Rhodopseudomonas palustris: one gene and its partners. The protein of the gene in region 1 binds, or shares a complex with, the protein of each later gene. Links are inferred from orthologs where the notes say so. Each region holds a gene or a part of one and is shown on either strand. Other genes may lie near its edges. The genes, in order: accD, accB and SR870_RS17700.

Region 1 (8,977 bases):
ACAACGCCCAGGTTCCGTTCGGGCCTGTCGTTCTCGTTCTGCGCCCAATGCTTTCTTGGAATGACATTATCCGATCCGATATTCGATCCGATCACATCGGATCAACGGCTCGACCGTGCAGGCATGCTGCCGGCCCGCTCCGCAATGATTTGCAGGGCGGTCGTCAGGTTCGCGGACCCCTGACACTGCGCGCGAGAGACGTCCCTCAACCGAACTGCCGGCGACATCCGCATCTGGAGAACAAATGGCTTCGACCGATACTTACAACCCGACCCGCGACGATTTCGCCGCGATGCTCGACGAGTCCTTCGCCGGCGGCAATCTGCAGGAAAGCTCCGTCATCAAGGGCATCGTCGTCGCGATCGAAAAGGACATGGCCGTCATCGACGTCGGCCTGAAGACCGAAGGCCGCGTGGCGCTGCGCGAATTCGCAGGACCCGGCCGTGAAAGCGAATTGAAGGTCGGCGACACCGTCGAAGTGTTCCTCGACCGGATCGAGAACGCCCTCGGCGAAGCCGTGCTGTCGCGCGACAAGGCGCGCCGCGAAGAGAGCTGGGGCAAGCTCGAGAAGGCCTTCCAGGGCAACGAGAAGGTGTTCGGCGTCATCTTCAACCAGGTCAAGGGCGGCTTCACGGTCGACCTCGACGGCGCCGTGGCGTTCCTGCCGCGCTCGCAGGTCGACATCCGCCCGATCCGCGACGTCGCGCCGCTGATGAACAACTCGCAGCCGTTCCAGATCCTCAAGATGGACCGCCGCCGCGGCAACATCGTGGTGTCGCGCCGCACGGTTCTCGAAGAGACCCGCGCCGAGCAGCGCCAGGAGCTGGTGCAGAACCTCGAAGAGGGCCAGGTGATCGACGGCGTGGTCAAGAACATCACCGATTACGGTGCGTTCGTGGACCTCGGCGGCATCGACGGCCTGCTGCACGTGACCGACATCGCATGGCGTCGCGTCAACCACCCGACCGAAGTGCTGACGATCGGCCAGACCGTCAAGGTCAAGATCATCAAGATCAACCACGAGACCCACCGCATCTCGCTCGGCATGAAGCAACTGCTGGACGATCCGTGGCAGGGCATCGAGGCGAAGTACCCGCTGAACGCGCGCTTCACCGGCCGCGTCACCAACATCACCGACTACGGCGCGTTCGTCGAGCTCGAGCCGGGTATCGAAGGCCTGATCCACGTCTCCGAGATGTCGTGGACCAAAAAGAACATGCACCCCGGCAAGATCGTTTCGACTTCGCAGGAAGTCGAAGTGCAGGTGCTCGAGGTGGATTCGGTCAAGCGCCGGATTTCGCTCGGCCTCAAGCAGACGATGCGCAACCCGTGGGAAGTGTTCGTCGAGAAGTATCCGGTCGGCTCGACCGTCGAAGGCGAAGTCAAGAACAAGACCGAGTTCGGGTTGTTCTTGGGCCTCGACGGCGACGTCGACGGCATGGTGCATCTCTCCGACCTCGACTGGAAGCAGCCGGGCGAGCAGGTGATCGACAACTTCAAGAAGGGCGACATGGTCAAGGCCATCGTCCTCGACGTCGATGTCGAGAAGGAGCGCATCTCGCTCGGCGTCAAGCAGCTCGAAGGCGACCCCTTCGCCGAGCCGGGCGACGTCAAGAAGGGCGCGATCGTGACCTGCGAAGTGCTGGAAGTGAAGGAATCGGGCATCGACGTGCAGATCGTCGGCACCGACTTCGCCACCTTCATCAAGCGCTCGGAACTGGCGCGCGACCGCAACGATCAGCGCAGCGACCGCTTCGCGGTCGGTGAGAAGGTCGACGCCCGCGTGATCCAGTTCGACAAGAAGGCCCGCAAGGTCCAGGTGTCGATCAAGGCGCTGGAAGTCGCGGAAGAGAAGGAAGCCATCGCGCAGTACGGCTCGTCCGATTCGGGCGCGACGCTGGGCGACATTCTCGGCACCGCGCTCAAGCAGCGCGACAAGTAAGCCTCAGGCTTACGCCGACCAACATCAGGGCCCCGGCATCGCCGGGGCCCTTTTTGTTGTCGAAACACCACCGCCGTCATGCCCGGGCTCGTCCCGGGCATCCACGCCTTGACGGACTTCGCAACAGAAAGACGTAGATGGCCGGGACAAGCCCGGCCATGACGAAGGAAAGGTCACGCGCCGCGGCCGCGTCGTCCCGCCGCCGGCACCTTGTTTTCTTCATATTGGGGCGCAATTGATGTAATCCCGTCATGGGAAATCAACGATCCCATTTGAAAACCGTGAATAGTCTTCCGCCGGAGAAATTCCATGTCGCTTGATTCCGATGTGATCGTCGATCGCCGCCGCATTCGCCGCAAGTTGACGTTCTGGCGGGTCGCTGCGGTGCTGGTCGCGATCGGCGCAGTGATCGCGGTCGGCGCGATGGTGTCGCCGGCGGGCACCGCGCTCACGACCTCGGGCTCGATCGCGCGGATCAAGATCGACGGCCTGATCCGCAGCAACTCCGAACGGGTCGAGGCGCTGGAGCGGCTGGCGAAATCGAACAGCGCCGCGGTGATCGTCCACATCAATTCGCCGGGCGGCACCACCGCCGGCTCGGAAGAACTCTACACCGCGCTGATGCGGCTCAAGGCCAAGAAGCCGATGGTGGTGGTGGTCGAGGGCCTGGCCGCATCGGGCGGCTACATCGCCGCCATCGCCTCCGATCACATCATCGCGCAGCAGAGTTCGCTGGTCGGCTCGATCGGCGTGCTGTTCCAATATCCGAACGTCTCCGAACTGATGAAGACGGTCGGCGTCAAGGTCGAGGAGGTGAAGTCGTCACCGCTGAAGGCGGCACCGAACGGCTTCGAGCCGACCAGCCCCGAGGCGCGCGCCGCGCTGGAATCGCTGGTGCGGGATTCCTACGCGTGGTTTCGCGATCTGGTGAAGCAGCGCCGCGCCATGGACGACAATCAGCTCGGCATCGTCGCCGACGGCCGCGTCTTCACCGGCCGGCAGGCGGTCGGACTGAAACTGATCGATCAGCTCGGCGACGAGAAGACCGCGGTGGCGTGGCTGGAAACCGAGAAGAAGGTCAAGAGCGGCCTGCCGGTGCGCGACTTCAAGCTGGCGCCGCAGTTCGGCGACCTGACGTTCCTGCGGGCCGCGGCGTCGGTCACGCTCGATGCGCTCGGCCTCGGCCCGATCGCGCGACAGATCGAGCAGTCCGGCGCGATGCATCTCGGCCTCGACGGCATGCTCGCCTTGTGGGTGCCGGGTAGCAGCCGCTGACGGCGATGGCCGGCCCGCGTCGCGCCGGTTTCGTCCGGCCGACCACGCGCAAGGCGCCTCGCAAGCACCGTCGGACGGCATTGTCCAGCCTGCCTCATTTGATTTAGCGTCTTGACAGTTCACAGTATTTTCAAGGAAATGGCGGTCCGCACGCACGGACCACATCCTCGATGATCAAATCCGAACTCGTTCAGCGTATCGCCGAGCATAACCCGCACCTCTACCAGCGGGACGTCGAGAATATCGTCAACGCGATCCTCGACGAGATCGTCGATGCGCTGGCGCGTGGCGATCGGGTGGAGCTGCGCGGCTTCGGCGCGTTTTCGGTGAAGCACCGGCCCGCGCGTGCCGGCCGCAATCCGCGCACCGGCGCGCATGTTCCGGTCGACCAGAAGAGCGTGCCGTTTTTCAAGACCGGCAAGGAAATGCGCGAACGGCTGAACCGCGAGACCGGAAATACCGATACCGGCGCGTGACGCGACGCCCGTTTGCTGGGCAAGGCGAGCGAGAACGACATGCAGAAATTTCTGACAGCCGTGGTGCTGATTCCGCTCGGACTGATTTTCATCGTCTTCGCGGTCGCCAACCGCCATCTCGTCACGGTGTCGTTCGATCCGCTGGATGTCAGCGATCCGATCGGCACCGTGCAGATGCCGTTGTTCGTGCTGATCATCGGCGTCGCGATCCTCGGCGTGATCGCCGGCGGCATCGCTACCTGGTTCCGGCAGCGGCATTGGCGACGCGCGGCACGGCGGCATCAGGCCGAGGCGATCGAGGCCAGGGCGGAGCTGGCGAATTTGCGCGCCAGCATCGTCAGCCCGGCGCAGAGCGAACCGAAGCGGCTGCTGCTGGAACAGGGTTCCGCGACCGGCAGGCGCGACAAGGCCGGCGCGGCGCTGTAGAACACCGTCGAGTAGCCGGCCTTCCTGCCGCCGGCCGAAACCCGATCGCGAATCCATGTCCGTCGTCGTCAAAATCTGCGGCCTGTCGACCTGCGACACGCTCGAAGCGGCGGTCGCGGCCGGCGCCGATATGCTCGGCTTCGTGTTCTTTCCCGCCTCGCCGCGTCATGTCGGGCTCGACCTCGCGCGCCAGCTCGGCGACCAGATCGGCAGCCGCGCCGCCAAGGTCGCGCTGACGGTCGACGCCAGCGACGCGCTGATCCGCGACGTCGTCGACGCCCTCGCGCCGGACCTGCTGCAGCTCCACGGCAAGGAAAGCCCGGAGCGGATCCGCGCGATCAAACACACTTTCGGGCTGCCGGTGATGAAGGCCGTCGCGGTGGCGACCGCCGACGATCTCGCGGCGCTGCCCGCTTACGCCGCAGCAAGCGACCGCATCCTGTTCGACGCGCGGCCGCCGAAGGACGCGCTCCGCCCCGGCGGTCTCGGCGTGCCGTTCGACTGGGCGCTGCTGAGCGGCCTGGCGCTGCCCGTGCCGTTCATGGTGTCCGGCGGCATTACGCCCGGCAATGTCGCCGAGGCGTTGCGGGTGACCCGCGCCGGCGGCGTCGACGTGTCGTCCGGCGTCGAGACGACGCCGGGCGTCAAGGACCCCGAATTGATCCGAAGCTTCATCCGCGCCGCGCGCGCCAGCGAAGAGACGATGGCCTGACATGAATCAGATTTTGCCGAACTCGTTCCGATCCGGACCCGACGAGCGCGGGCATTTCGGCATCTTCGGCGGCCGCTTCGTCGCCGAGACGCTGATGCCGCTGATCCTCGATCTGGAGAAGGCCTACGCCGAAGCCAAGGACGATCCGGCGTTTCGCGCCGAGATGGACGGCTATCTCAAGCATTATGTCGGCCGGCCCTCGCCGCTGTATTTCGCCGAACGGCTGACCGAGCATTTCGGCGGCGCCAAGATCTACTTCAAGCGCGAGGACCTCAACCACACCGGCGCCCACAAGGTGAACAACGTGCTCGGCCAGATCATGCTGGCCAAGCGCATGGGCAAGCCGCGGGTGATCGCCGAGACCGGCGCCGGGATGCACGGCGTCGCCACCGCGACGATGTGCGCCAAATTCGGTCTCGAATGCGTGGTGTTCATGGGCGCGGTCGACGTCGAACGCCAGCAGCCCAACGTGCTGCGGATGAAGGCGCTCGGCGCCGAAGTCCGCCCCGTCACCTCCGGCGCCAACACGCTGAAGGACGCCATGAACGAGGCGCTGCGCGACTGGGTCACCAACGTCCACGACACCTTCTACTGCATCGGCACCGTCGCCGGCCCGCATCCCTATCCGATGATGGTGCGCGACTTCCAGGCGGTGATCGGCCAGGAAGTGCGCGGGCAGATCATGGAAGCCGAAGGCCGGCTGCCGGATTCGCTGATCGCCTGCATCGGCGGCGGCTCCAACGCGATGGGACTGTTCCACCCCTTCCTCGACGATGCCGGCGTCGCGATCTACGGCGTCGAGGCCGCGGGCCACGGCCTCGGCAAGCTGCATGCGGCGTCGATCGCCGGCGGCAAGCCCGGCGTGCTGCACGGCAACCGCACCTATCTGCTGATGGACACCGACGGCCAGATCCAGGAAGCGCATTCGATCTCGGCCGGCCTCGACTATCCGGGCATCGGCCCCGAGCACGCCTGGCTGCACGACGTCGGCCGCGTCAACTTCCTGTCCGCCACCGACACCGAGGCGCTCGACGCTTTCAAGCTGTGCTGCCGGCTCGAGGGCATCATCCCGGCGCTGGAGCCGGCGCACGCCCTGGCCAAGGTCGCCGAGCTCGCGCCGATCCTGCCGAAGGATCATCTGATGGTGCTCAACATGTCGGGCCGCGGCGACAAGGACCTCGCCTCGGTCGCCGAGCATCTCGGGGGCCAGTTCTGATGACCACGCGTATCGACACCCGCTTCGCCCAGCTTAAGCGTGAAGGCCGCCCGGCTTTCGTCACCTTCGTGATGGCGGGCGATCCCGACCTCGCGACCTCGCTGCAGATCCTCGAGGCGCTGCCGGCCGCCGGCGCCGACATCATCGAGATCGGCATGCCGTTCACCGACCCGATGGCCGACGGGCCGGCGATCCAGGCGGCGGGGCTGCGTGCGCTGCACGCCGGCGCGACGCTGCACAAGACGCTCGACCTGGTCGGCGACTTCCGCAAGCACGACGACGCCACGCCCGTGGTGCTGATGGGCTACTACAATCCGATCTACATCTACGGCGTCGACGCGTTTCTCGCCGACGCCAGGAAGGCCGGCGTCGACGGGCTGATCATCGTCGATCTGCCGCCGGAGGAAGATTCCGAATTGTGCCTGCCGGCGATGAAGGCCGGGCTGAATTTCATTCGGCTGGCGACGCCCACCACCGACGAAAAGCGGTTGCCGGCGGTGCTCGCCAACACCTCGGGCTTCGTCTATTACGTCTCGATCACCGGCATCACCGGCTCGGCTTCGGCGGATTCGGCCGCGGTCGGCGACGCGGTGGCCCGGATCAAGCGCCACACCGACCTGCCGGTCTGCGTCGGCTTCGGCATCCGCACCCCCGAGGGCGCGCGCGCGATCGCCGCACAGGCCGACGGCGCGGTGGTCGGCTCGGCGCTGATCGACGCGCTGCAGAACAGCCTCGACGCCGACAACCGCGCCACCAAGGCGACCGTCGGGGCGGTGGCGGACCTGGTCGCGGCGCTTGCGGCCGGCGTGCGCGGCGCCAAACAGGCTGCGGAATAGGCAGTCATCAATTCGGGGCATGGTCTGGACGGAGCCGACCTCCGCCGCCATATCCCGACAGTGCAATGAACCTGGCGACGCCCTTCCGGGGGCGACGCGGAGACCATCATGAACTGGCTGACCAACGTCGTCCGTCCCAAGATCCGCAACATCCTGCGGCGCGAAACGCCGGAGAATCTCTGGATCAAATGTCCGGATACCGGGCAATTGGTGTTCTACAAGGACGTCGAACAGAACCAGTTCGTGATCCCGGGCTCGAACTATCACATGCGCATGGGCGCGCTGGCGCGGCTGCGGTCGGTGTTCGACAACGAGACCTGGTACGACGTCGCGCTGCCGGAAGTGACCGCCGACCCGCTGAAATTCCGCGACGAGCGCAAATATGTCGACCGCATCAAGGACGCCCGCGCCAAGACCGGCGCCCATGACGCGGTGAAGGTCGGCTTCGGCAAGCTCGAAGGCCTCGGCGTCGTCGCCGCGGTGCAGGATTTCGACTTCATGGGCGGCTCGCTCGGCATGGCGGCCGGCGAGGCGATCATCCGCGGGCTGGAGCTCGCGGTCGAGAAACACGCGCCCTTCATCATGTTCGCGGCCTCCGGCGGCGCGCGGATGCAGGAAGGCATCCTGTCGCTGATGCAGATGCCGCGCACCACCGTCGCGGTGCAGATGCTGCGCGAGGCCGGGCTGCCCTACATCGTGGTGCTGACCAACCCGACCACCGGCGGCGTCACCGCCTCCTACGCGATGCTGGGCGATATCCAGCTCGCCGAGCCCGGCGCGCTGATCGGCTTCGCCGGCGCCCGCGTGATCGAACAGACCATCCGCGAGAAGCTGCCGGACGGCTTCCAGCGCGCCGAATATCTGCGCGACCACGGCATGGTCGACATGGTGGTGCACCGCCACGAGCTGCGCCCGACGCTGGCGCGGCTGTGCCGGATCCTGACCAAGACGCCGCTGCCCGCGGCCGAAGAACTGGTCGCGGTCGACGACGCAGCCCAGGACACGGAAGCCGCGGCCGCGACCGAAATCGTGGCGACGCCGCCCGAGCCGGCGCCGCCGCCGGCCGCGCCGCAGGCGTGAGCGCAGCGACCTCCGCCCCGAACCCGCCTGCGACGGTCGGCGAACTCCGCGCGCGCCTCGCGCAGCTTCACCCCGCGCAGATCGACCTGACGCTCGACCGTATCGAGCGGCTGCTGGCGGCGCTGGGTCACCCCGAACGCCGGTTGCCCCCGGTGATCCACATCGCCGGCACCAACGGCAAAGGCTCCACCCTCGCCTTTCTCCGCGCCATTCTCGAAGCCGCGGGCCTCTGCGTCCACGCCTACACCTCGCCGCATCTGGTGCGCGTCAACGAGACGATTCGCCTCGGGAAGCCGGGCGGCGGCGTGCTGGTGAGTGACGAGGAGCTGGCCGAGGCGCTTTCGCATTGCGAGCGCGTCAACGCCGGCGCGCCGATCACGCTGTTCGAGATCGAGACCGCGGCGGCGCTGCATCTGTTCGCGCAGCATCCCGCCGACGTCGTGCTGCTCGAAGTCGGCCTCGGCGGAAGACTCGACGCCACCAACGTCATCGACCATCCGCTCGCCTGCGTGCTGACGCCGATCGGCATCGACCACACTGAATTTCTCGGGCCGACGCTCGCCGACATCGCCGCCGAGAAGGCCGGCATCCTGCGCCGCGGCGCGCCGGTGATCGTCGCCGAGCAAGCCGACGACGCGATGGACGTGATCGAACGCGAGGCGAAGCGTCTGCGCGCGCCGCTGCACGCGCGCGGCCAGCATTGGCATGTCGACGTCGAGCACGGCCGGCTCGCTTATCAGGACGACCGCGGCCTCATGGACCTCACCGCGCCAAAACTGTTCGGCCGGCATCAGATCGACAATGCCGGGCTGGCGATCGCGACGCTGCGGGCGCAGCAGCGCTTCACCATCGATCAGGACGCGTATCAGACCGGACTGCTCGCGGCGGAGTGGCCGGCGCGGATGCAGCGGCTGACGACGGGGAAACTACTCGATGACGCGCCGCAAGGCTGCGAACTCTGGCTCGACGGCGGCCACAATGCCGACGGCGGACGTGTCGCGGCGGCCGCTCTCG
Region 2 (10,867 bases), 2.8 Mb from region 1 along the record:
AACAGCGTCGGGTCGTCGACGCTCTCGGCCATCGGAAAGATGCCGCAGGCGTAAGCGCGCAGCAGCACTTCGGGGGTGATCTCGGAGGCGGCGGAGTCGCGGGAGGCCATGTGCACAGCATAGCAGGGCTCATGCGATCGGGCGACCTCGCGCGGCTGCAGGTTCAGCGGATCGGAACGGGACCCAGGCGTCGACCCGCAACGTGGCGATCGACCTGTCGGTCAGCTCCGCACGGCGAGCCAGATCCAGTGCCGAGACCCGTTGCGCTTGCCGACCGCTCGCACCGGCACTTCGTTAACGGCGAAGTTCGTCCGCCGCAGCCGTCGGGTGAAGTCGTCGTCCGGCCCCGACGACCACAGCGCCAAGACGCCGCCATCGCGCAAGGCGGCGTGGGCGGCGGCTAGGCCGGCGGCATCGTACAGGCGGTCGTTCGATTTCCGGGAGAGCCCTTGGGGGCCGTTGTCGACGTCGAGCAGAATCGCGTCGTAACCGTTTGCGGCCGCGTGGATCAGTTCGCCGACATCGCGCGCGACGATGCTGACGCGCGGGTCGTCCAGGCAATCGCCGAACAGCTCTGCCATTGGGCCGCGGCCCCAGTCGATCACCTCAGGCACGAGCTCGGCGACCTCGATGGCGGCGTCGTTTCCGAACACCGCCAGCGCAGCACGCAACGTGAAGCCCATGCCGAGACCGCCAATCAGAACCCGCGGCTGGCGTCGGCCGTCCAGCTTCTTGCAGGCAAGGGTCGCCAGCGCTTCCTCGGAGCCGCCGAGCCGGCTGTTCATCAGCTCGTTGGCGCCCAGCCGGATCGAGAACTCAGCGCCACGTTGCATCAGCCGGAGTTCGTCGCCGCCTGGGATCGGTGCGGTGGCCAATCTGGTCCAGGGAAGCATGTGGGTTACTCGCGAGATGTCGCCGGTGTCTGATCTGGAGCTTGCTACGAGGCATGGCAGCCTTTCGCGTGGCTTTCCGTAGCAAGGCGCGGCTGGTCGGCACAAGGCTGGGATTACGTATCGACGCGTCAGGCAGTCGCTGGGGCCGGTGCCGGTGCCGCCGCCGGGCTCTTGGTGCGGCGGAAACGTAGCACCATCCGGGTGCCGGAATGTGCCGGGTCGCGCTCGACGCTGGCGTCGAGCTTGGTCGCCATGGCATTGACGATGCGCTGGCCCATGCCGGTCGAGTGCGGATTGGCCTTGACCGCAAGGCCGACGCCGTCATCGGAGATCGCGAGTTCGAGATCGTCGCCCTGGGCCTTCAGAATGACGTGGATCGGGCCCTTTCCTTCCGGATAGGCGTACTTCACCGCGTTCATCACCAGTTCGTTGACGACGATGCCGATCGCGACCGCGCGGTCGGGATCGATCTCGACCGCCTCCGCCTCCAGCGTCAGACGCGACATCCGGTTGCCTTCAGCCGAGCGACGCAAATCCTCGAGCAGCGCTTCGAGATACTGGTTCAGCATCACGCTTTTGAGATCGTGCGAGGTGTACAGCCGACGGTGCACCTGCGCCACCGCGGCGACGCGCCCCATCGCGTTGGTCAGCGCCGCCTTGACCTCGCTCTCCTTGCTGGAGGAGGCCTGCAGATGCAGCAGCGACGCGATGATCTGCAGCGAATTGCCGACGCGGTGGTTGACCTCGCGCAGCAGCATCTCGCGCTCCGCGGCCAGCGCAGCGTAGCGGTCGCGCGAGGCGCGGACTTCGGCTTCGGCGTCGTCGCGCGCCTTGCGGATGACGGCCTGGCGCAGCGCCTGGTCGGCGGCGACCTGGAGCAGGGGGACGAAGTCGCCCTGGGTGTCCTTCACCAGATAGTCCGCGGCGCCGGCTTTCAGCGCGGTCACCGCGATGCTGGAATCCTGTGATGCAGTGACGAACACGACCGGCGGCGCATCCGGAATGTTCTGGATCTGCTCGAGCGTTTCCAGCCCGTCGAGGCCGGGCATGTATTGATCCAGCGCCACCACGTCGATGCCGCCTTGACGCAACCGCGCCAGCCCGGCTTCGCCGCTCAGGACGTGCTCGACGCAGAAGCCCTGCCGCTTCAGGCCACGGCTGACCAGGCGCCCGAGCGCCTCGTCGTCGTCGATATACAGCAGGGTCGGCGAAGAAGGAGTCATGGAGCCTCGGTTTGAGGAACCTGGATCACGGAAAAGAACAGGCCGAGCTGACGTATCGCGTTGGCGAAGCTCTCGTAGTTCACCGGCTTGGTGATGTAGACGTTGCAGCCGAGTTCGTAGCAACGCTTGATTTCCTGCGCGTCGTCGGTGGTCGTCAGCACCACGACCGGCGTGCATTTGAGATGATCGTTTTCCTTGACGCGCCGCAGAATGTCGATGCCGCTGGTGTCGGGCAGATTGAGATCGAGCAGAACCAGCAGGGCTCGATTCTGGTGTTCGACGCCGGACCCGTCGGGACCGAACAGGTAGTTCAGTGCCGCTGTACCGGAGGTGAACGGAATGATCTCGTTGTTGACGCCGGAGCGGCGGATATTGCGCTCGATCAGGCGCGCGTGGCCCTCGTCGTCCTCGATCATGATGATGGTGACTGGATTGCTCATGAGCGGGATTCCCGATTGGTCGCCGCAGTCCATTTCATCGGCAACGTGATAATGAAGGTGGAGCCCTCGCCGAGCGTCGAGGACACCGACATGGTTCCGCCCAGCCGGCGAACGAGCGCGCGAACGTGGGCGAGCCCGATCCCTTGGCCGGGCCTGTCCTGTGTACCGGCACGGCGGAAAAGATCAAAGATTCTCTGATGGTCCTTGGGATCGATCCCCCGCCCGTTGTCGACGATTTCGAAGATCGCGAAGCCGAGTTTCTGGCGGCCGCGCACACGGATGTCGCCGGGAACCCCGTTCTTGAGATATTTCAGCGCATTGTCGATAAGGTTGGAGAAAATCTGCTCGAGCGCGAGCCGGTCGCTGACGATCTCCGGCAACGGCTCGATGCGGATTTCGGCGTTCGCCTCGGCGGCTTGATGAGCCATCGTCGAGACGATGTTCTCGATCAACTCCCTGGTGTCGATCGGAACGGGCTGGAACTGGCGGCGGCCTTCGCGCGTGAGGTTGAGGATCGCGCTGATCAGCCGGTCCATCTTGCCGATCGACGACTTGATGAAGGCGAGCGCCTCGGTGAAATCCTCCGAGAGCTGCTGGTCGGCCGGCTCCAGTTCCGGCTCACCGTCGCTGTCGGCCTTTTCCGGCATCTGTTTGTCGGCGACTTCCCGGCTCAGTGTGGCGATGCGGCGGAAGATGTCACTGCGCAGCTCTTCGAGTTCGCTGGTGAAGCCCATGATGTTGACCAGTGGCGAGCGCAGATCGTGGCTCACGATATAGGCGAAGCGCTGGATCTCCTCGTTGGCCTCGCGCAGGTCGGTGGTGCGCTCGGAAACCGTGCTTTCGAGGTTCAGATTGTTCTCGCGCAGCAGAGCTTCGGCTTCGTCGCGGGCGCGCGCGGATCGCCGCACCAGGAAGATCGAGAGCCCGGCGAGCACCAGCACCAGGCCGGAGCCGGCGGTCGTGACGATCGACGTCAGCGACTGGCTGCGATCGGCCGCCGCGGTCCGCATCACGAACAGCCTGTTCTCCTCGGCCCGCATCGCGGCCATGAAGCTGGCGAACTGGTTCATGGCCTCGCGGCCGCTGTCGTCCTGCACCAATCTCCGGGCCTCTTCGGCGCGGTCGAGCTGGGCGAGCGAGATCAGTTGCTTGAACTTGTCGATCCTGGCCTGCGCGAGTGCGATGCTCCGCTCGATCAGGGGGCGCTGAACCGGATTGTCGGCCACCAGTAGCTGCAGGCGCCGCAGCATAGGCACGACCCGACCCGACGAATTCTCGAACTCCTCGACGAATTCGGGCCGCCCCGTCAGCAGAAAACCGCGCTCCGAACTTTCGGCACGGCGCATCTGCAACTGGGCGAGCGAAATCTGGTTCTCGACCTCCAGGGTGTGCGCCACCGAGGCGCCGTCCTTGCGGGCCTTCTGCAGCAGAAACACCGACGCCAAGCTGATGAGAACCAGGACGGCGAAGGAGAGCGACAGCAGGGAAATCTGGATGAAAGCGCGTCGCCGCGTGGATTCCGGCGTCACCGCGCGGTCTCCGTCATTCTAATACAAAACAAGAACATTCCCCGCGAGGCGGCCCAATCTGCAACCAGCCCAACGCCGAACTCGGAGAACGGTTCCCCGGTTCGGGAAATTTCTAGCGGCCCTCGAGCGCGCCGCCCGCGAGATACTGCTCCAGCCAGTGGATGTGATAATCCCCGTCGATGATCCCGGGCTCGCGCACCAGCGCCCGGAACAGCGGCAGCGTGGTTTCGATGCCGTCGACCACCATCTCGTCCAGCGCGCGCCGCAGCCGCATCAGGCATTCGCCGCGGGTTTTGCCGTGCACGATCAGCTTGCCGACCAGCGAGTCGTAATATGGCGGGATGGTGTAGCCCTGGAACACAGCGGAATCGATCCGGACGCCGAGCCCGCCGGGCGGGTGGTAGCGCGCGATCTTGCCGGGCGACGGGCGGAAATTGACCGGATTCTCGGCGTTGATCCGGCACTCGATGGCGTGGCCGTTGAGCACGATCTCGTCCTGCGCCACCGGCAGGTCGCCGCCGGCGGCGATCCGGATCTGCTCCAGTACGAGGTCGATGCCGGTGATCATCTCGGTGACCGGATGCTCGACCTGGATCCGGGTGTTCATTTCGATGAAGTAGAACTCGCCGTCCTCGTAGAGGAATTCGATCGTGCCGACGCCGACATAGTTCATGTCCTGCATCGCCTTGGCGCAGATGCCGCCGATCCGGGCGCGCGCTTCCGCGCTGATCACCGGGGAGGGGCTTTCCTCCCACACCTTCTGGTGCCGGCGCTGCAGCGAGCAGTCGCGCTCGCCGAGATGGATCGCGCCGCCGCGGCCGTCACCCAGGATCTGGATTTCGATGTGGCGCGGCTTCTGCAGATACTTCTCCAGATAGACCGAGGCGTCGCCGAAGGCGGCCTTGGCCTCGTTGCCGGCGGTGGAGATCGCCATCGACAGATCTTCGGCGGTGTGCGCGACCTTCATGCCGCGGCCGCCGCCGCCGGCGGCGGCCTTGACCAGCACCGGGAAGCCGATCTCCTTGGCGATCGTCATCGCGTCGTCGTCCGGGCCGACCGCGCCGTCCGAGCCCGGGACCACGGGGATGCCGAGCCGCTTGGCGGTTTTCTTGGCCTCGATCTTGTCGCCCATCAGGCGGATGTGCTCGGCCTTCGGGCCGATGAATTGCAGATTGTGGTCGGCGAGAATCTCGGCGAAGCGCGCATTCTCGGACAGGAAGCCGTATCCGGGATGCACCGCGTCGGCGCCGGTGATTTCGCAGGCCGCGAGCAGCGAGGGTATGTTGAGATAGCTGTCCTTCGACGGCGGCGGGCCGATGCAGACGCTTTCATCGGCGAGGCGGACGTGCATCGCGTCGGCGTCAGCGGTCGAATGCACCGCGACGGTGGCGATGCCGAGTTCCTTGCATGCGCGCAGAACCCGCAAGGCGATCTCGCCGCGATTGGCTATGAGGATCTTGTCGAACATCGGACTACCGAGCTGTAAGGGCCAAAGGGGCGAAGGCGAGGTGCGAGTAGCGAATGGGAAGACGACCGGGGCGCCGTTCAATTCGCTAGTCGGAAACTCCCTGGTCGCTCTTACTCAACCACCACCAGCGGCTCGCCGAACTCGACCGGCTGGCCGTCTTCGACGAGGATCTGGGTGACGGTGCCGGCCCGTGGCGACGGGATCTGGTTCATCGTCTTCATCGCCTCGATGATGAACAGCGTCTCGCCGGCGGACACCCGGGAGCCGACCTCGATGAACGGCTTGGCGCCGGGCTCCGGCGCCCAATACACCGTGCCGACCATCGGCGAGGGCACCACGCCGGGATGCTTGGCGATGTCGATCACCGCGGTCTCGATTGCGGTGATCGCGCCTCCTGCGGCGGGCGCCGGGGCATAGCCCATCGGCACCGAGGCCGCGATGCTGACGTTGCGGGCGACGCGGACGCGGAGCCCGGCGCGCTCGATCTCGATCTCGGTGAGATTGGTCTCGTCGAGCAGCAGTGCGAGTTCGCGGATCAGCGTGCTGTCGTCGGTCGCCTTGTCGTCGTTGGGTTTCGCGGCGGTCTTGGTGTCAGGCTGGCGGGCCATGTTTCGATCCAGATGTCTTGAGTGAATGGGGCGGGTCAGGCCTCGGGTCAGGCGTTGGCGCCGATTTTCGCGGCGAGACCAAGGATGGCCAGCCGGTAGCCGTCGATGCCGAAGCCGCACAGGCTGGCAAAGGCGGCCTTCGCGATGAAGGAATGGTGGCGGAAGCTGTCGCGCGCAAAAACGTTGGAAACGTGGACTTCCACGGCCGGGATCTGCACCCCGACCAGCGCGTCATGCAGCGCCACCGACGTGTGGGTATAGCCCCCGGCGTTCAGCACGATCCCGACGGCCTGCTCGGAGCGCGCCTGATGTATCCAGTCGATCAGTTCGCCCTCGTGGTTGGACTGCCGGCAGACGGCCGAAAGGCCGCAGCCGGCCGCGGTCTCGATGCACAGCCTTTCGACGTCGGCCAGCGTTGCGTGGCCGTAAATCTCCGGCTCCCGGGTCCCGAGCAGATTCAGGTTCGGGCCATTGAGCACGTAAATCGTTTGCGGCATCCGAATTTCCGGCAATGTCAGCGAAGCTCTCCGGCGGGCGCGCCGTCGGGCCGAAATCCGGCGCTGCAGCACCGGGTCCAGGCAAAATTCACTTGATTGTCCGGCGTTATAGGTAACCTCACGGCTGAGGGGAAGCCTGAACACGTTCCAGCGACGCCTGAATCGGCTGATGCTTTGGACGAGCATGGCAAGGCAAGTTTCAGCAAATGCTTGCGATCCGTTTGCAGCGGATGATGAGCCGGACAATCTCTGCGGGCGATCGGCGCACAGGAAAACGCAATCGGCGTTCCTTGCGATGCGGTGCGCCTTGCGAGGGCGCAAGCGAGACCCGCGACATCCGCGTGGAACCAGCGTCGCGAAAGCCCGTTCTGTGGAGACCTTGCTCCTTCAAAAAACGGTCCGGCGTCGCTGCCGAATTTCTGGAGCGCGGAATGCCGCGGTTTTGGTTTGGCAATTCGGAAACTGGAGGCGTAGGTTTGATTTCAAAGATGGGTGCCTCCGCTGACGCGGACGCGCACGAGGCCGGACCGCCCGAGCAAACGCCCGCGGTTCGACGCGCCTGATCTCAGGCATGCTGCTTGCATCGCGAAGACGTTCAACGGGAGGCACTATGGCCCGCTACATCGTGCGATTTATGAAGGACATCCTCGGCGAGAACGGCCGCCAGGCCGAGATTTGCCAGAGCTCCCTGGAGGTCGAGGCGGCGAACAGCCGCGACGCCACCGAGATCGCCAAACAGAAATTCTGTCAGATGGAGCGGCTGAACGAATGGTCGCTCCACGCCGACCGCGTTCACGTCGCTGAAACCGACTGCCGTCCGTAGCCGGCGGCTCGACGAGCGCGGTCCATCGCGCCATCGAGGCCGCCACGGGGCGGCGGCCTTGCTGCCGATCTCCCCGGGAAGCCCGATGAGGGGTGACGTCCGCAGAGCTCAGCACTGCTCCTTGCCGCAGCGGGCGAGCGCCACCTTCTGGCGCAGCGTGTCGAGGCCGACCGCGCCGACCACCACCTGCTTGCCGATCACGTAGCTCGGCGTGCCGTTCATCCCCATCGCTTCCGCGAGCCTGAAGCTCTCTTCAATGGTGGCGCGCACTTCCGGGCTCGCCATGTCCTTCTCGAGCCGGGCCATGTCGAAGCCGGCGTCCTTGGCGGCGGCCATCGCGCGCGCCTTGTCGGCCTGGCCGCGGCCGCCCATCAGCTTCTGGTGGAAGTCGAGATACTTCTTGCCGTCGGGCGCCTGCATGCGCACCGCGATCGCCACCTGCGCCGCTTCGACCGAGGGCGGGCCGAGCACCGGAAACTCCTTCAGCACGATCTTGAGCTTCGGGTCTTCCTTCATCAGCGTGAGCATGTCGGTCATCGCGCGCTTGCAGTAACCGCAATTGTAATCGAAGAACTCGACGAAGGTGACGTCGCCGTCCTTGTTGCCGAGCGTCACGCCGCGGGGCGAATTGAAGATCGCCTGGGCGTTGTCCTTGATCGCGGCCTGATGCTTCTCGGCGGCGGCATTGGCCTGGCGCTTGCTCAGTTCGTCGGATGCCTCTTCCAGGACCTCCGGGTGCGACACCAGATAGTCCTTGATGATCTGTTCGATCTGGCTGCGCTGCTCGTCGGAGAATTTCTGCGCCGCGGCGGCAACTGGCGCGCCGATCAAAACGAGCGCGAGCAGGGCGGCGGCAAAGCGGCGGAACGACAGCATGGGCAATCCCTTCAGACGGACAATCGGATACGTATGGCGCACGGATTCGTGCGCTTCATAGCGCTTTTCCCGCCCAATTACGCGCAATTTGTGAACACGTTCCGGTCGGGCGCACCAAAACCCGCCTGCCGCGAAGCGGCGGCGGCCGTAGCGATCGGGGCCGGCGCCGGCGTTCGTCGTCGCGACCGCCGGCACCGTCTGACTGTGTGACGCCGTGGGCTACTTGACGGTGGTCAGGCGCAGATAGGGACGCGGCGCGTCCCAGCCCTGGGGAAACGCCTTCACGGCGTCTTCGCCCTGCAGCGACAGCGGGATGATCACCTTGTCGCCGGCCCGCCAGTCCGCAGGGGTGGCGACGCGATACTTGTCCGCAAGTTGCAGCGCATCGATCACCCGCAGGATCTCGTCGAAATTCCGGCCGACATTCATCGGGTAGGTCATGGTCAGCCGGATCTTCTTGTTCGGGTCGATGATGAACACCGAACGCACCGCTGCGGTTTCGCTCTGGTTGGGATGGATCATGTCGTAGAGCCGCGCCACCGTGAGGTCGGCATCCGCGACGATCGGAAACTGCAGATCGGTCTGTTGCGTATCGTTGACGTCGTCGATCCACTTCAGATGCTCCGACACCGTGTCGGTCGAAAGCCCGAGCGGCTTGACGTTGCGCGCAGCGAATTGCTGCGACAGCTTCGACGTCTTGCCCATTTCGGTGGTGCAGACGGGGGTAAAATCGGCGGGATGGCTGAAGAAGAAGACCCAGGAATCGGCGGCCCAATCGTGCAGCGAGATCCGACCCTTGGTGGTGTCGGCGGTGAAATCGGGCGCGGTGTCGCCGATATGGAGAGACATCGATTGAACTCCTGTGTGCCTAGGAAATGAGCAAGCCCGCGCGCGGCGCGGGACAGCCCGACTGTAGTGACGCTTTGTGGCACCGTGAAAGCGGGAACGGCTCGAGCCGTGTCGAGGCGGGGCGGGGCGGTGCGCGATCACCACTTCATTATAGCGAATGATCGCGCACCGTGGTCAGTGCTTTCAACGCAGATCAACCACGCATTTCGACTACGGGCAGGGGCGAGCCCGGCCGTCGTTGCCGATATAGGTCATGGTCGCCGGGTTGAACGAGCGGTAGCGCTGTGAGCAGTAGCCGATCGCATCGCGGCGGCGGGCGTCTTCCGCGGCGCTCGCAGCGATCGCGCCGCCGATGATGGCGGCGCCGATGCCGAGTCCGATCGCCGCGCCGGCATTGCCGCCGCCGCCCCAGCCACGTCCGCGTCCACGTCCACCACCGCGTCCACGGCCGCGCTGTGCGTAGGCCGGCGTTACGCTCGCCGTCATCGCCAAGCCCGTGGTTGCGATCATGCCGAAGCCGTACATCGTCAGCAGCATGACGCCGGCCAACGCGCGCGTGATCAGCCTGCGTGCGGTGCCGCCGTCTTGCGGTCTCGATTTCATCATGGATGTCTCTCCCTCTTCTGGTAGCCGCGCGACTCTAGGCGCGAGGGCGCGGCATGGCAAACATCGAGACACTCTGTCGCCGCGATGTATTTGCCAGACTGCCCCCGTCTGCGGCCGATACGCGTGTGATCGGCGATCACACGCAGTACGCTATTTGGATGTTGGTTTCGCTTCGACGATATCGTCCGCCTTGACCCAGCCCGGCGAGCCGACCGGGAAGCGGGTTTTGGCGCGGGACGCCAGTTCGCGCGCGGTCTTGTTGTCGCCGCGCAGGAACGCCGCCTGGGCCGAGGCGAGATCGGCCTCGGCGTAGTCGCCCTTGCGGCCATAGGCCATCGCGAGCTGGCTATAGCCGAGCGGCGCTTCGGCCTCGCGCGACAAGGCGGCGCGCAGAATCCGGATCGCCTCGTCGGTGGTACTCTTGTTGCCGGAGGCGACCAGCGCCTGGCCGAGCAGCATTTCGATCAGGGGCGCGCCGCGGCTGAGCGACAACGCCTTGCGCAGCGGCGCGATCGCTTCCTGCGGCCGGCCGCCTTCGAGCAACGCCTGGCCGCGCAGCTCGTAGAAATAGGGGTTGTTCGGCTCGCTCTGGATCAGGCCGTCGATCTGGGCCAGCGCCGAGCGCGGATCGCCGTGCAGATAAGTCGAGATGGCGCGGGCGTAGCGTGCGGGGAGGCTGGTGTTCGACGGCGGATAGCGCCGGTTAACGGTGTCGGGACGCTCCATGAAGCCGGAGGTCTTGGCCCGCATCATATCGTGGCGGAGCTGCAGCCCGGGATCGTCCTTCTTGTCCCAATTGGCGCTGGAGCGCGCGAGTTCTTCCAGTGCGCGGACGCGTTCGGCCGGCATCGGATGCGACTGCGCATAGGGATCGGCCCCGCGCGCGGCGAACAGGCTCTCGTCGGTGAAGCGGCGGAAGGTCTCGTACATGCCCTTCGCGGACTGGCCGGTGGCGTCGAGAAATTTCACCGCGGCCTTGTCGGCGTTCTCTTCCTGCTGGCGCTGATACGACAGCAGATTGCGCCGGATCATTTCTTGAGGCGCCGAGATCGCTG
Region 3 (8,097 bases), 120 kb from region 1 along the record:
GCCGGTCGCCAGCACCTTGGGCCCGCCGTCGAGCAGCCGCGCGATCACCCGGGCCTCGCCGTCGCGGAAATGCGGCTCGCCATGGGTTTCGAAGATCTCCGGAATCGTCATCGCGGCGGCGTGCTCGATCTCGGTGTCGGCGTCGAGAAACGGCAGCCCGAGCCGCAGCGCCAGCCGGCGGCCGACGGTCGACTTGCCGGCGCCCATCATGCCGATGAGCACGACCGGGCGCTGGCCCAGCGCCGCGACGATCTCGGCTTCCTGGGACCTGGCGGCGGCGGCCGTCGGTGCGGTTTCAGACATAGTCGTATCACCCGTGGGCTTGGGCGCCGGATCTCTGGGCTCGGAACGGCCAGCTATACTACTGCGGTTGCTGCGGTTGCCAGAGTCTCTTGCCACGCGCGGGCGAACATGGTCATCGTCGGCCGTCATCCAGCAATTGCGCCGGCAATCGCCGTTCCACCGCCGCCGAGATCAGCGAATGCCTACCTTGTTCCGCTTTTTGTCGGTCGTCGCGGTGATCGGCGGCCTGATCTACGGGGCCATCTTCGCACTCGCCAACTTCACCAGCCCGAAACCGCGGGAAATCACCGTGGTGGTGCCGCAGGACAAATTTCTCAAGAAATAGCCGGTAGGCTGGTCGCATGCGAAAACCGCGAGCGAGATTCAGTCCTTCCGCCAGCGTCCCGGCCTCCGAGGCCGAACGGGACACCACGCCGCTGCGGCCCGCCTCCTATTCGGATGCCGGGCTGAGCGAGCTGTTTCTCGACATGATCGCCGCCGAACAGGGCGCTTCCGCCAATACCATCGACGCCTATCGCCGCGACCTCGCCGACCTCTCCCATTATCTCGGCCGCCGCCGCAAGAGCATCGCTTCCGCCGACACCGAGGCGCTGCGCGGCTATCTGGCCGATCTGGATACCCGCGGCTTCGCCTCGTCGAGCGTGGCCCGGCGGCTGTCGGCGCTGCGGCATCTGTTTCGATTCCTGCTGAGCGAGCGCATCCGGGTCGACGATCCGGCGGCGATCCTGGCCGGGCCGAAGCGTGGCCGCGGCCTGCCGAAAGTGCTGTCGATCGCCGATGTCGACCGCCTGCTGTCCTGCGCGCGGCAGGAGGCCGACGCCGCGGAGGGCCCGGCGGGACTTCGCGCCGCACGGCTGTATTGCCTGCTGGAAGTGCTGTACGCGACCGGGCTGCGGGTCTCCGAGCTGGTGTCGCTGCCGCGGACGGCGGCGCGGGGCGATGCCCGGATGATCGTGGTCCGCGGCAAGGGCGACAAGGAGCGGCTGGTGCCGCTCAATTCCAGCGCCAAGCAGGCGATGACGCGTTATCTCGCGACCGCCGCAGCCGCGGAGAAGGCTGCGGCGGGCAACAAGAAGGCCGCCGCCGTTTCGAAATGGCTGTTTCCGTCGTTCGGCGAGAGCGGCCATCTGACCCGGCAGCATTTCGGCCGCGACCTCAAGGAACTCGCCATGCGCGCCGGGCTGCCGCCGCGGCTGGTCAGCCCGCACGTGCTGCGCCACGCCTTCGCCAGCCATCTGCTGCACAACGGCGCCGATCTGCGGATCGTGCAGACGCTGCTCGGCCACAGCGACATCTCGACCACGCAGATCTACACCCATGTGGTCGAGGACCGGCTGAAAAGCCTGGTGCGCGACCTGCATCCGCTGGCGGAGGGCTGAGGCCGGCGCGCCATACCGCAGCAGGCTTGCAACCGGCGGCGCCTGATTCTTTTGCCTAAGCCGCCGGCCGGCCCAGCCGCTTGACTTGATGCGCGTTCGGCTGGAAAAGCCGGAGCCGGGCCGATGTCGGCCGCCGCAGCCCTCCCCATGTCCCTGGTCATGTCCGAGCCCATGCGCAGCTATCTCGACTTCGAAAAGCCGGTCGCGGAACTGGATTCCAAGATCGACGAATTGCGCGCGCTGGCGGCGTCCGGCAGCGACATCCACGAGGAAGTCGCCAAGATCGAGGAAAAGGCCGTCCAGGCGCTCAACGAGCTGTATGCGACGTTGACACCTTGGCAGAAGACCCAGGTGGCGCGGCATCCGCAGCGGCCGCATTGCGTCGATTACATCGAAGCACTGATCACCGAATTCACGCCTCTGGCCGGCGACCGCAAATTCGGCGAGGACGAGGCGCTGATCGGCGGCTTCGGCCGGTTCCGCGGCGAGAGCATCTGCGTGATCGGTCAGGAGAAGGGCTCCTCGACCGAGACCCGCCTCAAGCACAATTTCGGCATGGCGCGGCCCGAAGGCTACCGCAAGGCGGTCCGGCTGATGGAAATGGCCGACCGCTTCGGCATTCCGGTGCTGTCGCTGGTCGACACCGCCGGCGCCTATCCGGGCATCGGCGCCGAGGAGCGCGGCCAGGCCGAGGCGATCGCGCGCTCGACCGACGCCTGCCTGTCGCTCGGCGTGCCGAATGTCGCCGTGGTGATCGGCGAAGGCGGCTCCGGCGGCGCGATCGCGATCGCCACCGCCAACAAGGTGCTGATGCTCGAACACGCGATCTACAGCGTGATCTCGCCCGAAGCCGCCTCCTCGATCCTGTGGCGCGACGGCACCAAGGCGCAGGAAGCCGCCAATTCGATGAAGATCACCGCGCAGGATCTGCTGCGGTTCGGGGTGATCGACCAGATCCTGTCCGAGCCGAAGGGTGGCGCCCACCGCGACCCGGCGGCAATGATCGCCACCACCGGCGACGCCATCGCGGCGGCCTTCGCCGAACTCGGCGGCCTCGATCCCAGCGCGGTCCGCACCAAGCGCCGGCAGAAATTCCTGGAAATCGGCCGCAGGCTCGGCTGACCCGCGGCGCCGCGCCATTGCGGGTTTGCTAACCATCCCGTCGGCCAGCCCCCGATTTCGTCCGCCCGGCCGCAGTTTCGCCGCGGGGACGCAATTCAGTGTTCCTTGACCACGTTCGACGCGGGACCCGTGCGGCCAGCCGCCCGGCTTGCGAGGGCGGGGGCTTAAGGATAATCTTTCGTGAGTGCAGGATGCGCCGTGTCGAGGCGAAAACCTCCTGCGCTTCTTGGTAAATTCGAGCGACACAATTCGACCCAATGGGCCGGAGGGATCGCGTCGGAGCGACGGACTGAGCTGCTCACGGATTGAGCCGATCAATGTGGGGTGCAGGTTTGCCGGTCGTCTGGGGAGCTTCGCTGTGACGAGAACTCCGCTGCTGCGCGCGCTGCTGGCCTCCGCCGCGATCGCCGCGAGCGCCGTGCTGGCCGGCTGCAACGGCGACCAGATGTCGCTCGCCAGAAACGCCAAGGCCAACCAGCCGGTGTCGCCCAAGCTGGTCGCCGCGATGCAGGACAAGAACATGGACCTGCAGTCGCCGATCCTGGTGCGGCTGTTCAAGCAGGAAGCCGAGCTCGAGGTCTGGAAGCAGGACCGCAGCGGCGTGTTCGCGCTGCTCAAGACCTACCCGATCTGCCGCTGGTCCGGCGATCTCGGCCCGAAGATCCGCGAGGGCGACCGCCAGGCGCCGGAAGGGTTCTATTCGATCTCGCCCGGCCAGATGAATCCGCAATCGTCCTATTACCTGTCGTTCAACACCGGCTATCCGAACGCGTTCGACAAGTCGCTGGGCCGCACCGGCTCCCAACTTATGGTGCACGGCGATTGTTCGTCGCGCGGCTGCTACGCGATGACCGACGAGCAGATCGCCGAGATCTACGCGCTGGGGCGGGAATCGTTCTTCGGCGGCCAGCGCGCGTTCCAGCTCCAGGCCTATCCGTTCAAGATGACGCCGGCGAACTTCGCCAAGCATCGCAACAATCCGAACATGGCGTTCTGGAAGATGCTGAAGGTCGGCAACGACCATTTCGAGGTGACACGGCAGGAGCCCAAGGTCGACTTCTGCGAACAGAAATACGTGTTCGACGCCGCGCCCCCGCCCGGCTCCACCAGGCCGCTGGCATTCAATGCGTCCGCCAAATGCCCGGCCTATACGGTCCCCGCCGACATCGCCGACGCGGTGCGCGAAAAGGACCACAAGGACCAGACCAAGCTCGCCGAACTGATCTCGAAGGGGACGCCGGTGGCGCGGCTGCGCACCGGGATCGACGGCGGCATGCATCAGGTGTTCGCCTCGAAGATCCCCGACGCTTCGACCGGCCTTTCCGAAGCCGACGAGAGCCCGGTATCGCTGGCGATGGAGCGTGCACCCGGCACCATCCCGCCGACGGTGAATCCGCCGCGGCCGTCCGACAATCTGCTGCAGAACGCGCCCGAGACGACGACCGTGGCCGCGACCTCTGCGCCGACGACACCGCGCGTCGCCTCGGCGGCGAAGGACGATATCGGCGGCCTGCTGTCCGGCCTGTCGCGCCGGGTCGGCAGCGGCGAGACCACCGCATCGACCGCATCGCCGCCGTCCTCGCCGCCGCAGGTGATCACCGCGCGGCGCAACGAAACCACACCCGCGCCGCCGCGGCCGCAGGCGGCCGTGCCGAGGTCGAGCGAGACCAAACAGGCCACCGGCCGGCCGCCGCTCAAGCCGTCGGTCGACACCAGCGCGACCGCAACCCGGCCGTCATCGACCGGCACGATCACCGGTGCCGCACCCGTCGTGTCGTCGAATAATTTCGACAGCCGGTTCTCGGCGTTCCGCTGAGGCGGACCTCACGCTTCACCCGCCGGCCGAGGATCGGCAACACCCACCACCATCGTCATTCCGGGGCGCGAGCGTCAGCTCGCGAACCCGGAATCTCGCGTCGCGAACAACCTCTGGATTCCGGGTTCGCGCCTGACGGCGCGCCCCGGAATGACGACCTGATGGGCCGCCCTCTCGGTGGCGACATCGTCACGACTCGGATTCTGCGGTCCTCAGACGCAAAATGCCCGGCGCAAGCCGGGCATTGCTGCGATTCGATGAACCGAGGTCGACGCGCTTACGCGTACCTGCCGTGGCAGTGCTTGTACTTCTTGCCGGAGCCGCACGGGCAGTCCTCGTTGCGGCCGACCTTGCCCCAGGTCTCGGGGCGGTTCGGGTCGCGGGCGGTCTTGTCGGCGGTGTCGGCCGGCGCCAGCGAGACATTGGCGAACGCCATTTCGTCTTCGCCGGTGTTGGGGTCCATTTTGTGGACCTCCATCGGCGGCAGCTCCTGAGGCTGCTCCGGCGGGATGATCTCGACCCGCATCAGTTGCGCGGTCACCGCCTCGCGCAGATGCGCGCTCATCTCCTGGAAGAGGTTGAACGCCTCCGACTTGTATTCCTGCAGCGGGTCGCGCTGGCCGTAGCCACGCAGGCCGATCACCTGACGCAGATGATCCAGCATCACCAGATGCTCGCGCCACAGATGATCGAGCGTCTGCAGCAGGATGCTCTTCTCGGCGTAGCGCATGACGTCGGGGCCCCATTGCGCCACCTTCGCCGCCATGTGCTCGTCGAACACCTTCTCGAGCCGCGTCAGCAGCTCTTCGTCGGCGATGCCTTCTTCCTTGGCCCATTCGTCGACCGGAATATCGAGGCCGACGACGCGGTTCAGCTCTTCCTTGAGGCCGGCGACATCCCACTGCTCGGCATAAGCGTGCTCGGGCACGTGCTTGCTGACCAGATCCTCGATGAAGGTGTGGCGCATGTCGGTGACGGTCTCGACCACGCTCTCTTCCTTCATCAGGTCGATGCGCTGATCGAAGATCACCTTGCGCTGATCGTTCTGGACGTCGTCGAACTTCAGCAGGTTCTTGCGGATGTCGAAGTTGCGCGCCTCGACCTTCTGCTGCGCCTTCTCCAGCGCCTTGTTGATCCAAGGATGGATGATCGCCTCGCCTTCCTTCAGGCCGAGCCGGGTCAGCATGGTGTCGAGCTTGCCGGAGCCGAAGATCCGCATCAGATCATCGTCCAGCGACAGGAAGAATTTGGAGCGGCCGGGGTCGCCCTGACGGCCGGAGCGGCCGCGGAGCTGGTTGTCGATGCGGCGGCTCTCGTGGCGCTCCGAGCCGATGATGTAGAGGCCGCCGGGGCGCTTGACGGTCCTGGCCGGCTTGTTGCCCTTGGCCGGCTCGATCTCGATCTCGTCCTCGGCGTTCAGCACGATCTCGCGGAAGCGCTCGATATCGGCCTTGATCTGCTCGATCTTGGCGGCCTTCTCGGCCTCGTCGGTGATGCCCGCGGTCTCCTGCGGCACCCGCATTTCCAGCGAGCCGCCGAGTTTGATGTCGGTGCCGCGGCCGGCCATGTTGGTGGCGATGGTAATCGCGCCCGGCACGCCGGCCTCGGCGACGATGTAGGCTTCCTGCTCGTGGAAGCGCGCGTTCAGCACCGCGAACAGCTTGGCGGGCTTGCCGGCGCGGGCCGCCGCATAGAGCTTCTCCAGCGCCTTCGGATCGCCGAAATCGATCTGCTTGTAGCCGTTCTTCAGCAGGAAATCGGCGAGCAGCTCGGACTTCTCGATCGACGCGGTGCCCACCAGGACGGGCTGCAGCCGCTTGTTGGCGCGCTCGACCTCGGCGAGGATCGCGGCGTATTTCTCCGCCTGCGTGCGATACACCTCGTCGTCCTCGTCGAGACGCGAGATCGGCAGGTTGGTCGGGATCTCGACCACTTCGAGCTTGTAGATGTCGTAGAATTCGTCGGCTTCGGTCGCAGCCGTGCCGGTCATGCCGGCGAGCTTGCCGTACATCCGGAAGTAGTTCTGGAACGTGATCGAGGCCAGCGTCTGGTTTTCCGGCTGGACCGTGACGTGCTCCTTGGCTTCCAGCGCCTGGTGCAGGCCTTCCGAATAGCGCCGGCCCTGCATCATGCGGCCGGTGAATTCGTCGATGATCACCACCTCGTCGTTGCGGACGATGTAGTCCTTGTCGCGCTGGAACAGGGTGTGCGCGCGCAGCGCCTGGTTGATGTGGTGCACCACCGAGACGTTCTCGATGTCGTACAGCGACTCGCCCTTGAGCTGGCCGGCGTCGCCGAGCAGCTTTTCGATCTTCTCCATGCCGGCTTCGGTCAGCGCCACCGAGCGCTGCTTCTCGTCGATGTCGTAGTCCGACTTGTCGAGGCTCGGAATGAAGGTGTCGATGGTGTTGTAGAATTCGGAGCGGTCGTCGAGCGGGCCGGAGATGATCAACGGGGTGCGGGCTTCGTCGATCAGGATCGAGTCGACTTCGTCGACGATGGCGAAGAAATGGCCGCGCTGGACCATGTCCTCGAGCCGATACTTCATGTTGTCGCGCAGATAATCGAAGCCGTATTCGTTGTTGGTGCCGTAGGTGATGTCGCAGGCATAGGCCCGCTGGCGCTCGCTGTCGTCGAGGCCGTGCACGATCACGCCGGTCGACATGCCGAGGAAAGTGTAGATCTGACCCATCCAGCCGGCGTCGCGGCTGGCGAGGTAGTCGTTGACGGTGACGACGTGGACGCCCTTGCCGGCCAGCGCGTTGAGATAACACGCCAGGGTGGCGACCAGCGTCTTGCCTTCGCCGGTCTTCATCTCGGCGATGTCGCCTTCGTGCAGCACCATGCCGCCGATCAATTGCACGTCGAAATGGCGCTGGCCGAGGGTGCGCTTGGCGGCCTCCCGGACGGTGGCGAAGGCCGGGACCAGCAGGTCGTCCAGCGTCTTGCCGGCTTCGAGTTGGGCGCGGAAGTCGACGGTGCGGGCGCGCAGCGCCTCGTCCGACAGCGCCGCGACCTCCGGCTCCAGCGCGTTGATGGCGGTGACCCGAGCCTGATAGGCCTTGATCCTGCGATCGTTCGAAGAGCCGAAGAGTTTGCGGGCGAACGCGCCGATCATACCAGCTTCCTGTCCTTGCGATGTGACTTCGCAGCCTGTGTGCCGTTCACTCGAGCCGCTATCAACTCATCGTGACGCCCAGCCACCTATCGGGATACAGGCGCGGGCGCGAAATGATTGGTCATCCAGCAATCCGAGGGCCGGCGGCGTGGCCAGGGCCGTCGGACGACCTTGATACCCGTGCCAGTGGCGGCAGAGATATGGCTGGGGTAGGGGGATGTCAACGCGCGGCCCGGTGATGGAATTCATCATTTTGACAGAGTTTTCGCGTTGCCAAGGCTCCGTGATTGGGTGACTGTCCCGCCGCCCCCGACACCCCGGCTTTCAGAACAAGGATTTTCCATGACCCCTGCGTCACC

The links.
Region 2: the proteins of accD (region 1) and accB are in contact, whole or in part, in a solved structure (PDB 8UXZ), measured with the Escherichia coli proteins. The link is inferred for Rhodopseudomonas palustris from one-to-one orthologs.
Region 3: the proteins of accD (region 1) and SR870_RS17700 are in contact, whole or in part, in a solved structure (PDB 8UXZ), measured with the Escherichia coli proteins. The link is inferred for Rhodopseudomonas palustris from one-to-one orthologs.

What each region holds. Positions count from the first base shown.
Region 1 is NZ_CP140155.1:3,798,976-3,807,952, forward strand. Bases 6,108-8,977 are described here. They hold accD (acetyl-CoA carboxylase, carboxyltransferase subunit beta), read left to right. Parts: upstream 6,108-6,991; coding sequence 6,992-7,963; downstream 7,964-8,977. Other genes in these bases: trpA (tryptophan synthase subunit alpha), read left to right, coding at 6,108-6,883; SR870_RS17180 (folylpolyglutamate synthase/dihydrofolate synthase family protein), read left to right, coding at 7,960-8,977. Outside these bases: rpsA (30S ribosomal protein S1), read left to right, coding at 245-1,942; signal peptide peptidase SppA, read left to right, coding at 2,252-3,217; SR870_RS17150 (integration host factor subunit beta), read left to right, coding at 3,388-3,693; SR870_RS17155 (LapA family protein), read left to right, coding at 3,733-4,119; SR870_RS17160 (phosphoribosylanthranilate isomerase), read left to right, coding at 4,175-4,831; trpB (tryptophan synthase subunit beta), read left to right, coding at 4,833-6,047; more of trpA, read left to right, coding at 6,047-6,107.
Region 2 is NZ_CP140155.1:1,045,185-1,056,051, forward strand. Bases 4,413-7,222 are described here. They hold accB (acetyl-CoA carboxylase biotin carboxyl carrier protein), read right to left. Parts: upstream 6,162-7,222; coding sequence 5,664-6,161; downstream 4,413-5,663. Other genes in these bases: accC (acetyl-CoA carboxylase biotin carboxylase subunit), read right to left, coding at 4,413-5,553; aroQ (type II 3-dehydroquinate dehydratase), read right to left, coding at 6,209-6,658. Outside these bases: aat (leucyl/phenylalanyl-tRNA--protein transferase), read right to left, coding at 1-110; SR870_RS04575 (spermidine synthase), read right to left, coding at 222-893; SR870_RS04580 (histidine kinase dimerization/phosphoacceptor domain -containing protein), read right to left, coding at 1,022-2,116; SR870_RS04585 (response regulator), read right to left, coding at 2,113-2,556; SR870_RS04590 (sensor histidine kinase), read right to left, coding at 2,553-4,085; more of accC, read right to left, coding at 4,198-4,412; SR870_RS04610 (hypothetical protein), read left to right, coding at 7,269-7,481; SR870_RS04615 (DsbA family protein), read right to left, coding at 7,590-8,357; SR870_RS04620 (peroxiredoxin), read right to left, coding at 8,577-9,206; SR870_RS04625 (BA14K family protein), read right to left, coding at 9,417-9,812; SR870_RS04630 (M48 family metalloprotease), read right to left, coding at 9,963-10,867. UniProt on the Escherichia coli protein: This protein is a component of the acetyl coenzyme A carboxylase complex; first, biotin carboxylase catalyzes the carboxylation of the carrier protein and then the transcarboxylase transfers the carboxyl group to form malonyl-CoA.
Region 3 is NZ_CP140155.1:3,926,823-3,934,919, forward strand. The notes cover bases 918-3,822. They hold SR870_RS17700 (acetyl-CoA carboxylase carboxyltransferase subunit alpha), read left to right. Parts: upstream 918-1,841; coding sequence 1,842-2,804; downstream 2,805-3,822. Other genes in these bases: xerD (site-specific tyrosine recombinase XerD), read left to right, coding at 918-1,682; SR870_RS17705 (L,D-transpeptidase family protein), read left to right, coding at 3,163-3,822. In the rest of the region: SR870_RS17685 (shikimate kinase), read right to left, coding at 1-303; SR870_RS17690 (histidine kinase), read left to right, coding at 482-628; more of xerD, read left to right, coding at 645-917; more of SR870_RS17705, read left to right, coding at 3,823-4,620; preprotein translocase subunit SecA, read right to left, coding at 4,898-7,738; SR870_RS17715 (peptidylprolyl isomerase), read left to right, coding at 8,081-8,097. UniProt on the Escherichia coli protein: Component of the acetyl coenzyme A carboxylase (ACC) complex. First, biotin carboxylase catalyzes the carboxylation of biotin on its carrier protein (BCCP) and then the CO(2) group is transferred by the carboxyltransferase to acetyl-CoA to form malonyl-CoA.